2 linked regions of the Shimia isoporae genome follow. The protein of the gene in region 2 interacts with the protein of the main gene of each other region in a pairwise test. Links are inferred from orthologs where the notes say so. Each region holds a gene or a part of one and is shown on either strand. Other genes may lie near its edges.

Region 1 (6,616 bases), on a different replicon or contig from region 2:
GCCCAAGGGATTACAGCAGCGGCCGCTACGCAACGAGTGGGAGCGCTTGAGGCAGAATTGAAAGTGTCCCTTCTGCAAAGGAACGGCCGTAATATGGCGGCAACACCTGCATGTGAGACAATTCTGTCGGATTTGCGGGAAATGTTGGCTTTGAGGGCGGGGTTGGAAGCTGAGCTGGCGCGCGAGGTGTTGTCCGGCACGCTGAGACTTGGGGCGATATCAACGGCGCTTGGGGAGTTTGGGTCTTCCATAATTGCAAGTCTGGGAAAAAGTGCTCCGGACCTCGAACTAAAAGTTTTCCCCGGTGGGTCACAGGCGACTTACGAAAGCTTCACCCAAAGAACCGTCGACATGGCGTTAGTGGTTAAGCCGCCATTTGAATTGCCCAAGACGGTGCGTTTTGACTCGGTTGTTCGCCATCCAATTGGTCTCGTTCGCCCGCGTGATGCACCTCGGGATATTCCCTTCGTAATATACGCCAGAGATAGCTGGGGCGGAAAGCTTTGCTTCGATGCGTTGACGGAATTGCACAACACCCCTCGTGTGCTATGCGAGATGGACGCTGTGGAGGCAATCGCGCAACTTGTTGCTGAAGGTGTCGGACAGGCTGTTTTGCCTTGGTGGGACGGGCTCCAACGGAATGCAGAGGCGTTGAATTTCGAACCGATTGTTGGCCACTTGAGAGAGGTCGGTTTGGTTAGCTGGCAAAGGGAAATAGAGAAGCCGGTCAATAGGCTTGTCCGGGAAGCTCTGGGGCTTTGCTAGCGAGGGCGGTGTACATGGGCGCTTTGCACAAGGCCAAAGGCCATCATCAAGACCAGCATTGCAGATCCACCATAGCTTACTAAAGGCAGAGGCACACCGACGACGGGTGCCAATCCCATGACCATGGACATATTGACCGCAAAAAACAGGAAGAAAGCACCTGCAATCCCAATTGTAAGCAGGGAAGCAAAACGGTCCCTGTTTGTGACGGCGGAAGCCACGCAAAACAGAATGATCAAGGCATAGAGAGCCAGAAGCGACACCGCGCCAATATAGCCAAATTCTTCCGCCAAAGTAGTGAAGATGAAATCGGTGTGTTTTTCAGGCAAGAAGTTCAGGCGGCTTTGCGTTCCCTGCATAAATCCTCGGCCAGTCCATCCGCCTGATCCAAGCGCAATTTTGGACTGTGTAATGTGGTACCCGGCGCCCAGAGGATCTGACGCAGGATCAAGGAAGGTATCGATGCGACGATACTGGTAGTCTTTCAACAATTGCCAAGACGTGTCGCGTGACCGGAACACAGCAAACACCAGGCCAACACCCATGCTAAGGACAGCCGTGAAATACCCCCAGTGAACACCAGCCGCGAACATGACAATCGCTCCACCGGTTAGCAAAAGAATAGACGTACCAAGATCCGGTTGACGCAAAACCAGTGCCGTTGGGATCAGGATCAGAAGAACGGGCAGAAGAACGTATTGAGGGCGTGACGTTTTGCGCGGTGGCAACCAGTCGTAATAGGCCGCGAGAGCCATAACCAAAGTGACTTTCATCAATTCGCTCGGCTGAAGGCGCATAAAGCCCAGATCAATCCAGCGCTGGGCTCCCATGCCGACGCTGCCAATTATTTCTACCAGAACAAGTAGAACCAGCGAGCCAAGATATGCCGCGCCCGAGATCGAGCGCCAGAACCAGATCGGTACCATTGCAATGACGAGCATGAGGACCACGCCCATGGCATACCGTTTCATTTGAGGTTCTGCCCAAGGGGAAAACGACCCGCCCGCGACAGAATACAGCATCAGAAAGCCGACGCCTGCTACCGCGGAAATCAGCAGAAAAAGCGCCCAATTCAGATGCAGGATTTTGCGTGGGCCTGACGGCACATGTTTGACGGAGTACTCAAGATAACTCACGGTGCTCTCCTCAAACTCGATCCCGACGAGTGATGTTCCGTCCGGGGAGGAGTTCACGCAGTTCTTCTTGTTGCTCCTCGATGCGTTTCCTGTCCTTGGCGGGGTAGGCCGCGAGCGGCGGCTGGCCGCCATATAGCGCCTGAAGCGTGATATCGCGTGCAATTGGTGCCGCCGCTTTTGATCCGCCGCCTCCGTGCTCGACAACGACTGCTACGGCGATCTGTGGATCATCATAAGGGGCGTAATTGACGTAGAGAGCGTGGTCGCGGCGGTTCCAAGGCAAGTCTTCATTCCGGGTCACTCCGCGTGCTCGTTCGGCCGCAGTGATGTTGCGGACTTGCGACGTGCCCGTTTTGCCGGCCATCCTGAGGCCGTCCTCGATAATCCGGCTGCCATAGGCGGTTCCGCGTCTATGGTTGGAGACTTCGTACATGCCGCGTCGGACCTCGTTCAGAAAGGCCTCATTGATACCCAAGCGTTCAGCTGGCGCAGATGGCATATCTTTGCCGTTTATTGATTTGACAATTCTCGGCACGACGTCCCGTCCGGTCGCAAGCCTTGAAGTCATGACCGCTAGTTGTAGCGGAGAAGTAAGCACGAACCCCTGGCCAATGGACACGTTGACTGTGTCGCCAACCACCCAGTCGGCTCCCCGAACCTGATTTTTCCAGTTGCGTGTTGGGTTCAGGCCGGATGCGACACCCGACAAAGGAAGATCGAAGCGTTGACCGATACCAAAACGAGCCGCCATTGACGAAATCTTGTCGATCCCCACTTCGAGGGCCAGTTCGTAGAAATAGACATCGCAACTTTCCCGGAGCGCCTGAGCCAGGTTGACATGGCCATGGCCGGCGCGTTTCCAGCAGTGAAAACGACGGTTCGAGACTTCCAAATGGCCAGGGCACCAGACCGTTTGCTCCGGATGTGCTATGCCCGCATCCAGCGCCGCCAGTGCCGTAATCATCTTGAAAGTAGAGCCCGGCGGATAAGTGCCTTGAACGGACTTGGCCGCCAACGGGCGGTGGTCGTTGTCTGTCAGAGCACGATAGTCAGCAACCGAAATGCCTTCGACGAAGAGATTTGGATCAAACGTTGGTGCAGAGGCGATTGTAAGAAGATCGCCATTCCGGCAATCCATAACGATCGCGGCGGCACTCTCTTCACCAAGACGGGCTTGCGTATAGCTCTGCAAACTCTGATCAATGGTCAGTTGGACGTCGTCGCCCTGCTGGCCTTCCCGTCTGTCCAACTCACGCATGATGCGTCCGACTGCGTTGACTTCGACACGCTTTGTGCCGGCCTTGCCTCGCAGGGAAGTCTCGAGCTTTCCTTCGAGTCCGACCTTGCCGATTTGAAACCGCGGAATGCGCAGCAACTGATCTGGGTTCTCGATTTTTGACAAATCGTAATCTGACACCGGTCCGACGTAGCCGACGACATGAGCAAAGTCGCCGCGCAAGGGGTAGAAGCGGGATAAGCCCACTTCCGGCGTTACACCGGGAAGGGCGGGAGTGTTGACGGCCACTCGGGAAAGTTCATCCCACGAAATGCGATCAGCAATTGTCACCGGCAAGAAGGGCGGGGAACGCTCCATTTCGGTTGCGGCGGCCTCGAGTTCTCCTGGATCGAGTTCAATCAGAGACGATAGGCGACCTATTACCGCGTCCACGTCACCTGCATCCTCTGGAACGAGGGTGATGCGATAGGCAGGCTCATTGCGGGCAAGCACGACCCCATTGCGATCAAAAACCTCGCCACGTGCCGGAGGTATCAGTCGGATGTTGATGCGGTTTTCTTCGGCCAACAGACGAAACTGGTCGGCTTGGTTGAGTTGCAGTTGGCGCATCCGAAGCCCGAGGCCGCCCATAAACGCGAGCTGCGCTCCTCCGAGCAGTAAGGCGCGGCGTGTCACACGGGCATGGGTTTCAGCGTTTTCTTGCGGGTTCTTTCTCATGACGCCGCTCCGAACTGACCGTCACGGGCCGCCTGTCTGCGCACGCCGAAAAACACTTGCGACAACAAAACGACCAACGGGTAGGCTGCTACATTCATCATCGCTTGAATAAGCGTCAGGCCCAGCGAGGGTCGATCGACAAAAAACATCATTAAAACAAGCCGTGCGCCCAACGCGATAGCCACCATCAAAGCCGCCGCAGTAGCCCACTCCGAAACAAAGGTTGCGTCTCGGATCGTTGGGGCACGTTTGCGTTGCACTTCCACGGCCAGAACCATCACAAAAGCACCAAGTCCTGGAGGTCGCATCAGCAAGAAATCCTCAAGGAGAAACAAAATGGCGACCAGCCACGCAGGTGTATAGTCGGGCTGACGGGCCGCCCAAGCCATGCACAAAACCACCATCAAGTTCGGACCAGCCCAGAGTTGTGGTGCAGTGCTAAAGGGCATCAACTTGAAAAAGATGATCGACAGACACAGGAACACGAACAGAATCCGCATTCCCCAAACACGGGATGTGACACCTTCAGCCATCACGCTCTCCCGCTCCGCCTGGGCGACCATCTGGTCGAACGATGCTGCCGTGGGTATCTATGCGCTCCTGACCGTGGTGTCGTAGGACACGCAAGAACTCGAGCCTTTCGTAGTCGGCTGCCAGCCTCACTCGCAAACGCCCCGATGGGTCAACGGCAACTTGCCCAATAAGGAGGCCGCCGGGAAACACGCCGCCATCTCCAGAGGTCACGACCCGATCTCCCGGGCGGACCAAATCCGGTGTCTCAACAAAGTCTATCAAAGGCGCAACGGAGTTGTCTCCGACTATCAAAGCAGCCTGTCCAGACTGCTGAATTACCGCCGGAATGCGGCTCGAGTTGTCAGTCAGTAGCAAAACGCGGGACGAGTTGTTGCCCACGCCGGAGATCCTGCCGACGAGACCAACACCATCCATTGCCGCCCAGCCATCAACGATACCGTCACGTTGCCCGATATTCAGAAGAACTGATTGTCTGAATGGAGATCCGCTATCCGCAAGGACGACCCCGGTGATGAATGTAAGACGAGGGTCAAGCCGCACATTGTTCAAGTCAAGAAGTCGCGCATTTTCTTGCTCCAATTGGAGCGCGGCCTCTTTCCAGACCTTCATTTGCTGAAGCTCGCGTCGCAACTCGCGGTTTTGCTCGACGATCCTCTGATAACTTTGGAAATCGCGCAGCAAATTCACTGCGCCGGTCACAGGCGACATGGCCCAATCAAAGCTCGGAACCACAGCGTCGGTGATTTGCGCGCGGAAGCGTTCCACGCGGGGGCTGTCGATACGCCAGACGATGAAAACACCAATCAGGACCAGCAGGATCACACCGAGAAGCAACCGCTTCAGCGGGCCAGAAAAGTCTTCGCCCTGATTGCGATCCCGTGCCAACGTGCCCCCGATATCAGATGGTGGTTACAGGTGTAGCACGCCGAGGCGCGCCGACCAAACTCACATGTGGGTCAGACCCTTAGCTGTCGTAGTCGATCGCGTGGCGCAGTTGTTTTTCGTATTCCAGCGCCTTGCCGGTGCCCATTGCCACACAGTTCAGGCTCTCGTCGGCGATGGATACGGCCAAACCGGTCTGTTCGCGCAGCGCGAGATCCAGTTCACCCAGCAGCGCTCCACCACCTGTCAGCATGACGCCACGATCGACAATGTCAGCAGCCAGATCCGGCGGTGTGGCTTCCAGCGCGGTCATTACGGCTTCGCAGATTTGCTGCACGGGCTCGGCGAGAGCCTCGGCCACTTGCGCTTGCGAAATCTCGGTTTCCTTCGGTACGCCATTCAACAGATCGCGGCCGCGGATCTGCATCGACGCTCCTCGGCCATCATCCGGCATACGTGCGGTGCCGATCGACGTTTTGATGCGCTCGGCAGTGCTCTCGCCGATCAGTAGGTTCTGCTGGCGGCGGAGGTAGTTGATGATCGCTTCGTCCATCCTGTCGCCACCCACGCGTACCGAACGGGCGTACACGATGTCACCCAAGGAAAGAACCGCAACTTCTGTTGTGCCGCCGCCAATATCGACAACCATGTTGCCAGTTGGGTCTGTGATCGGCATGCCTGCTCCGATCGCGGCAGCTATCGGTTCCGCAATCAATCCGGCGCGCCGGGCGCCTGCAGACAGAACCGACTGGCGGATCGCGCGTTTTTCGACCGGTGTCGCGCCGTGGGGAACGCAGACAATGATTTTGGGCTTTGAGAAGGTAGAGCGTTTGTGCACTTTGCGAATGAAGTGCTTGATCATCTCTTCCGCAGTGTCAAAGTCAGCGATCACGCCGTCTCGCATAGGTCGGATGGCTTCGATGGAACCAGGTGTGCGGCCCAGCATAAGCTTTGCGTCCTCGCCCACGGCAAGTACCTTCTTCACACCATCTTTTACATGGTATGCGACCACTGACGGCTCGCTGAGAATGACGCCTTTGCCTTTGACATAAACCAGCGTGTTCGCGGTTCCCAAATCGATGGCCATGTCAGAGGTGAACAGCCCGCCCAGATTTCCCAGCATGTGATTACTTTCCCACAAATTCACGAAGCCCGCGACTCTCCCAAGTCCGGGCTGTGCTCTTATATGTAGCCTTTTGGCATTGTAAAAGACCTTGTGTCTGGCCTTGGCGTGTTTCCGCCACGTTGCGGCGCCCGCTTTGGCCGCCGCAACCGGATTTGTCGATCAGAATGCGAAGCCGACAGTGGCGGCCCATCCTTCATCTTTGGTTTCGCTTCCATTGTA
Region 2 (6,711 bases):
CGCCGTCCAGTACGCCTTTGGTATCCGCGGTTTCATAGTTCGTACGAAGGTCTTTGACCATCTGATATGGCTGCATCACATACGAACGGATTTGCGCGCCCCAACCAGCATCACCTTTAGCTTCGTGCAGAGCATTCACCTCAGCGCTACGGCGATCAAGTTCGAGTTGGTAAAGCCGCGATTTCAGCGCTTTCATCGCGATATCACGGTTCTGGTGCTGCGATTTTTCCGAGCTGGTAACAACGATACCCGTCGGGTGGTGCGTGATCCGCACCGCCGAGTCGGTGGTGTTCACGTGCTGCCCACCTGCACCGGACGACCGATAGGTATCGATCCGAATATCGGCTGGGTTCACTTCCACCTCGATGTTGTCGTCAATCACAGGATAAGCGCCAACGGCTGCAAATGATGTCTCCCGTGTGCCTTTGCCAAAGGGGGAAATCCGCACCAAACGGTGCGTACCACTTTCTGACTTCAACCAACCGTAAGCATTGTGGCCCTTGATCTGATAGGTCGCAGATTTGATTCCAGCTTCCGTACCTGCCTGCTCTTCCTGCAACTCAACAGAAAAACCGCGGCTTTCAGCCCATCGCACATACATACGCGCCAGCATGCTGGCCCAGTCGCAAGCTTCTGTTCCGCCTGCGCCGGATTTGATTTCAAGAAAGGCGTCATTCCCATCTGTTTCGCCGTTCAGAAGCGCTTCAAGCTCCTTCTTCGCCGCCTTTTCTTTGAGCGCGGCCAAGGCTGTCTCGGCTTCTTCCACGACCTCTTCGTCTTCTTCCATCTCGCCCAGTTCAATGAGTTCGACATTGTCACGCATCTCGGTTTCGATGGCTTTGACGGTATCCAGTGCATCAACAAGCATCTGGCGCTCGCGCATCAGCTTTTGAGCCGCTGCCGGATCATTCCACAGGTCAGGGTCCTCCACCCGCGCGTTGAACTCTTCCAAACGGAAAGCTGCAGTTTCAAATCCCATCCGCTGACGCAACAGCTCCAGGGATTTTTCGATATCTGCAACAAGGTTCTGTGCTTCAGCGCGCATGGTCAATCCTGCTTCTTACGGTTCAGACATGGGTGATAAACCAGCAGGCAGGAGGGGGCAAGTTGGACCAACCCATTTCCTTGCCGACGCTTTCATTCCTTAGAAACACCGCTTCCGCTTCGCGATCCTCATTTACAGGCATCGCGCGAACGATGCCTGCTCGTGTGTTAAGGTTCACAATAGTCCGGGCCACAGCCTCTCCTGCGCTCGATGAAGCAGTCCGGTGGCTATACGGTCTTACACAGCGCTCACTCTCGATGGTCGTAGACCACCTCTCCCCCCATCATCGTGAACAGAACATCGACTTCGGAAATGTCATTAGGGTCAATTTCATACAAATCCTTGTCCAGCACGACGATTTCGGCTTTTTTCCCGACCTCCAGGCTTCCAATCTCGTCATCCATGTTCAGGTTCCAGGCGGCATTGATTGTTGCTGCCCGTATTGCAACATCGACATCCACTCCTGCGCCGGCTCCTCCAAGCGGATCAATGTGTTTGCGGCCGTCAATCGTACGGGTCATTGCAGTTGCGATGGCAACCAAGGGGCGGTACTCGGAAATCCACCCGGACACCGGCCAGTCCGAACCGAGTGACACCCGCCCACCCTTCTCGGCGATCATTTGCATGGGGACCATTTCTTGAACCCGAGCTTTGCCTAACCGCAAATCAGAAGGCGCAGACAAGTTCGGATCATAGCTCATACAAGCGCCTGAGCTATCGTAAACCACGTTCAATTCCGCAAACCGCGGGAACCACTCTTCGATGCCACTCAGTGTATATTCAGGAGATACATTCACGACTTGAGTGAACACCTGCATTTGGGCGTTCAACACGACGCAGCCCTCCGTCCCCACTGACGAGGCCGCCGTCACCCGCGCATGGTCTATTGCCGGTCAGGCGGACATCGTTGCCAGTACTGGCGCTGGGTCAACGACGACCCGCAGTTCTCCTCTTACCTGACGGTGGCTGACGTAAACAATGGCGTCTACTACGTGCGCACATATGACAACTACAACATCCAGAAAATCACCCTGTCCGATGTAAACTTCAACACCGAGGGCGTGGTCTGCGTTGGCGCCTTCTCTGAAGCACCAGAGTATCAGGAATTTGACTTCGGCGACTAAACCGACCGGCCAAAAACCAAAAACGGGCGCGCAGCGCAAGTTTTGTTGTCAGATCTCCAGCAACTGATGAGATTAATACAACCCGCCCGAACTGACTGTGCCAAAGTCCGCCTTGGGTCCCACAATCACCTCACGTCCCGAAGACGTCGTCACCTCACGGCCCTGACTAACTTCGTCAAACAGTGGCAAGTTGGCCCCCATTCCGAAACCACCATCATAGGTGATACCAAAGACCGGTTCCTCACCGTCACGGAAGTACTCGGCAACCACATGAGCCCCGCTTGCGTCATTGTCGAGACGCGCGCCAGTGTAGCGGTCGATCTTGATAAAATGACCACCCGGAGGCACGCGGAACTTGCCACCCCCGTACTTCTTTATCGCTTCTTCCATGAACTCCTGGAACACCGGGCCGCACGTGGTGCCACCATATGCGCCTCGACCGAGAGGACGCGGACGGTCGTGGCCGATATAGCATCCCGCCGCGATATTGGAGGTAAAACCGACAAACCAGACATCCTTTGCCTCGTTCGTGGTACCGGTCTTGCCAGCAACCGGAACAGGCAGCTTGATCTGGCTCGACGCAGTCCCGCGTGTCACAACACCTTCCATCATCGAAGTCAGCTGATAGGCAGTTACAGGGTCCATAACCCGTTCGCGGTTGGTGACAATACGCGGGCTGCGGCTCTCCGGAATCGCCGGATCAGCACAATCGGTACAATCACGTTGATCATGACGATAGATCGTCTTGCCGTAGCGATCCTGAACACGGTCCACCAGCGTCGGCTCAACCCGTTCGCCGCCGTTGGCGAACATCGCATAGGCAGCGACCATCTGGTAAAGTGTGGTTTCGTCCGCACCCAGTGAATTGGCGAGGAACTGACCCATGTTCTCGTATACACCGAACCGTTCCGCGTAACGGGCGACGGTATTCATACCGACTTCCTGCGCGAGACGGATGGTCATCAGGTTCCGGCTCATCTCGATGCCGGTGCGCATGGGCGTCGGACCATAAAACTTATTCGTCGAATTTTTCGGCCGCCACACACCCTGCGGGGTGTCGATCTCGATGGGCGCATCGATCACGATCGTTGCAGGCGAATACCCGCTGTCCAACGCAGAGGCATATACAAACGGTTTAAAACTGGAGCCTGGCTGACGCTTCGCCTGTGTTGCGCGGTTAAACACCGTGTCCTGATAACTGAAGCCACCCTGCATGGCGATCACACGTCCGTTGTTGACGTCCATCGCCATGAAACCACCCTGCACTTCAGGCACCTGACGCAAAGACCAGCGCACGAACTCACCACCGTCGTCTTTGGTGATAGCACGCACCAGAACAACGTCGCCCTTGGAGACCAGATCGCCGGCCACCTTGGCCTTTCGTCCAAGCGAGCCGTCTTCAAGCTGCTTGCGCGCCCATTGCGCGTCTTTTGCCGGAATCCAATGGCCGTCCTCGTCCTCGTCAATTCCTTCGATGCCAACGCGAGCGTCATTGTTGCCAACCGCCAAAACCACAGCCGGATGCCATTGGCCTTCGAGGTCTACATCACGAGGGACTTCAACGGCTGCCAGAGCTTCGCGCCACGCGACCTCATCCTCGAGAACTTCGTCTGGCAGGGTGAATTTTGTGCCGCGCCAAACGCCGCGAGAGCGGTCGTATTTCTCTAAGGCACGACGCAGAGCCTTTGCCGCAATCTCCTGCATTTCCGGATCGGCTGTCGCACGCACGGTCATACCCCCAGAGAAGAACTCTTCTTCGCCAAAATCCCGGCTCAGTTGGCGGCGGATTTCATCGGTGAAGTAATCGCGAGGCGGCAGCGCCGTCTTGTAGCTTTCGTAGTCGCCATTCTGCACGGATTTCAGAGGCAGGTCCTTTTCGGAGAGATACACCTCCTCGCTGATGTAGCCGTTTTCCGACATCTCTTTCAGAACAAAATTCCGACGCGCCAGAACTCTCTCCATGTTGCGCACCGGATGGAACCGGCCCGGAGCTTTGGGCATTGAAGCCAGTGTCGCAGCCTCATGGGGCTCCAACTGGTCCAGATTTTTGTTGAAATATGTTTGCGCAGCAGCAGCTACACCATATGAGTTCTGACCGAGGAAAATCTCGTTCATGTAGAGCTCGAGAATCTGGTCCTTGGTGAGCGTTTCCTCGACCCGCGTCGCCAGTATGATTTCCTTGATCTTGCGCTCCACCTTACGGTCACCAGACAAGAGGAAGTTTTTCATAACCTGCTGCGTGATCGTCGATGCCCCCCGCACGCTCTCGCCACGTGTCGCGACAGCCTCATAAGCCGCCGCCGCGATACCTCGCGCATCAAAGCCCGAGTGCTCGTAGAAGTTCTTGTCTTCCGCCGAAATGAACGCCTGCTTCACTAGATCCGGAATTTCGTCCGCAGGCACGAACAAGCGCCGCTCTTTGGCAAATTCGTCGATAATTTCGCCTTCGCCAGAGTAAATCCGGCTGATCGTGGGAGGCTTGTATTGGGCAAGGTTCTCGTGACTCGGAAGCTCCTGACCATACAGCCAGAAGATACCACCAATCGTCAGCGCAATGACGAAAAGGCCCATTGTGACAAAGGTGAAAATCGTCCCGAAGAACGAAGCGATGAATCTCAGCACGCGCGCGAACCCCAATAGAGCGTCTTTGAAGCCTCTATATAGCTTAGGCACGCGCGGATCAAAACACGATACCGCGCGTCACAGTCTCAGCAGTCCATTTCGCGAGACCGGACTAGGGAACAACGAAGCTACTGATCAAACGGATTTGTTGACCACTATCCAACGTAACGGGCGGCGCATTGGGATCGCTCAACCCTTTCTCACGGCTTCGGCCAGCGATTTCATCCAGCATTTCTCGTGGAGGCAACATCTCTGAGCACTTGGTGCGCTGTTCCCATTTCGCGTGGCTGATCGGTCCAGCTGTAAACGACGAAATGACGCCTCCGGGGCCTCCCGAGGTGCTGTCGTTCAACAGCGTTTTGATGCCTTCCGCCAACACTCGAGCGCTTTCACCAAAACGCATGTGGGAAATCCGGCGCATCTCTTCTGTGATGTCTTTATCCGGTTTGCCCGTTTCTTTCTCATAATTCAGGCACCTACGGGCTACAAAGACCCAATCGTGGATCACATAAGCAGGCCCAAAGGCTCAAGCATTGAAGCCAGGCACGCTTTGTACAACCCGGGGAACCGAGCCGCCATCAGTGAAGAATGAATTTGGGGTTATGACGCCGCTCTCGCCAGACGGCGCATTCGCGTCATCACGTAAAAACCTGAGCGGCTGCAACTCATCCTCATAGTAGAGGAATTTGCCATCGCCAACGGCTGACCCCGCGCCGCCGCTGATCCAGTAAAGACGCACGACACCTTCAAAACTGCCCTTAGTCACCGCGTCATAATCAACCGGCGTACAGGCCCCCAGCAAAACAACTATACCGGCAAAAATCCGCCACATCCCAAATACTCCTCAAGAATATTCGACCATTTGGCGATATTTCTGCGCGAAACATCAACCCTTGGCTGTTTTGCGGATTTCAAGATACTCCGCCAACCGCGATTTCAGATGCGGCACAGCGTTGTCCATGCGCAAAAACCGCTCAACATCGATCAGGCGCCAAGCCTGTCCCTCATTGCCAAGACGCATACAGCCATCGTCAAGGTCCGGCACCTCGGCCACAAAAAACCACGTGACACGCTCGCCTTGTCGCCCTTCGGAATACCGCCTTTTCCAATTGAGTTGCGTGGGCAGCAATGTCAGCGACAACTCCTCAAGCAATTCGCGCAATACGCACGCTTCGGCGGATTCGCCGTTTTCCCGCCCACCTCCAGGCAAATCCCACATATTTGGAAATACAATGTCGGGACGGTCATCACGCAAAATGGTCACAACGCGATCCCCTTTGAGGATAGCGACCTTTGCCCCGTCAAAATCGCTGAACTCGCGCATTTACCCCTTACTCGCCTCCATCAGAACTCCGTTTCCAACTCGGGCGTCATCAGTACGGATGTCTACTGGCGCACAAGAGCTTTGTTGGCCTTGTCCTCAATCACCCAAGCGTTCAGACCGTCCCGAATGCCGGAAGCCATCGACGCACGCCATCCCGCATCCTGTAGATTTGCAAGATCACGCTCCGATGACATGAACCCCAGCTCGATCAGGATGGAAGGCACATCAGCCGCCTTCAGAACCGAAAACGCGCCCTCTCGACGCGGCTTTTTGTTCACAGATCCTGTCGCGGCACGGATGGAATTGACCATGACATTGGCGAGCACCTCTGTTCGCGGTTCGGTTTCCTGCCTCGCCAGATCAAGCAGCACGTCGGTGACTTCGTCGTCCGCGCCCGAGAGATCCACGCCGGACAGAATATCCGCGCGATCGTGCCGCTCTGCCAGCAAAGCCGAAGCCGCATCCGATGCTTCTTCAGACAACGTGTATATGGCCGCGCCCTGCGCATGCCCCTGGCTCAAACTGTCCGCATGTAAGGAAATGAACACATCTGCCCCAAGTTGATGCGCCATTGCAACCCGCCCCTCAAGGGACAC

What was found.
Region 1: the proteins of BXY66_RS08800 (region 2) and mrdA interact in binary tests that used the Escherichia coli proteins (3 or more experiments, as listed by UniProt). The link is inferred for Shimia isoporae from one-to-one orthologs.

Annotation. Positions count from the first base shown.
Region 1 is NZ_SMGR01000006.1:27,748-34,363, forward strand. What follows is about bases 1,384-4,383. They hold mrdA (penicillin-binding protein 2), read right to left. Parts: upstream 3,856-4,383; coding sequence 1,912-3,855; downstream 1,384-1,911. Other genes in these bases: rodA (rod shape-determining protein RodA), read right to left, coding at 1,384-1,901; BXY66_RS19615 (ATP-binding protein), read right to left, coding at 3,852-4,383; mreC (rod shape-determining protein MreC), read right to left, coding at 4,381-4,383. Also shown: BXY66_RS19600 (LysR family transcriptional regulator), read left to right, coding at 1-765; more of rodA, read right to left, coding at 762-1,383; more of BXY66_RS19615, read right to left, coding at 4,384-4,388; more of mreC, read right to left, coding at 4,384-5,274; BXY66_RS19625 (rod shape-determining protein), read right to left, coding at 5,354-6,394; BXY66_RS19630 (TorF family putative porin), read right to left, coding at 6,557-6,616. UniProt on the Escherichia coli protein: Catalyzes cross-linking of the peptidoglycan cell wall. Responsible for the determination of the rod shape of the cell. Is probably required for lateral peptidoglycan synthesis and maintenance of the correct diameter during lateral and centripetal growth.
Region 2 is NZ_SMGR01000001.1:1,790,767-1,797,477, forward strand. The notes cover bases 2,017-5,111. They hold BXY66_RS08800 (penicillin-binding protein 1A), read right to left. Parts: upstream 4,792-5,111; coding sequence 2,242-4,791; downstream 2,017-2,241. Other genes in these bases: BXY66_RS08795 (linear amide C-N hydrolase), read left to right, coding at 2,017-2,169; BXY66_RS08805 (hypothetical protein), read right to left, coding at 4,904-5,111. Outside these bases: prfB (peptide chain release factor 2), read right to left, coding at 1-1,045; BXY66_RS20455 (hypothetical protein), read right to left, coding at 1,068-1,238; BXY66_RS08790 (amidohydrolase family protein), read right to left, coding at 1,294-1,878; more of BXY66_RS08795, read left to right, coding at 1,924-2,016; more of BXY66_RS08805, read right to left, coding at 5,112-5,212; BXY66_RS08810 (hypothetical protein), read right to left, coding at 5,318-5,623; BXY66_RS08815 (NUDIX domain-containing protein), read right to left, coding at 5,678-6,115; BXY66_RS08820 (N-acetylmuramoyl-L-alanine amidase), read right to left, coding at 6,178-6,711. UniProt on the Escherichia coli protein: Cell wall formation. Synthesis of cross-linked peptidoglycan from the lipid intermediates.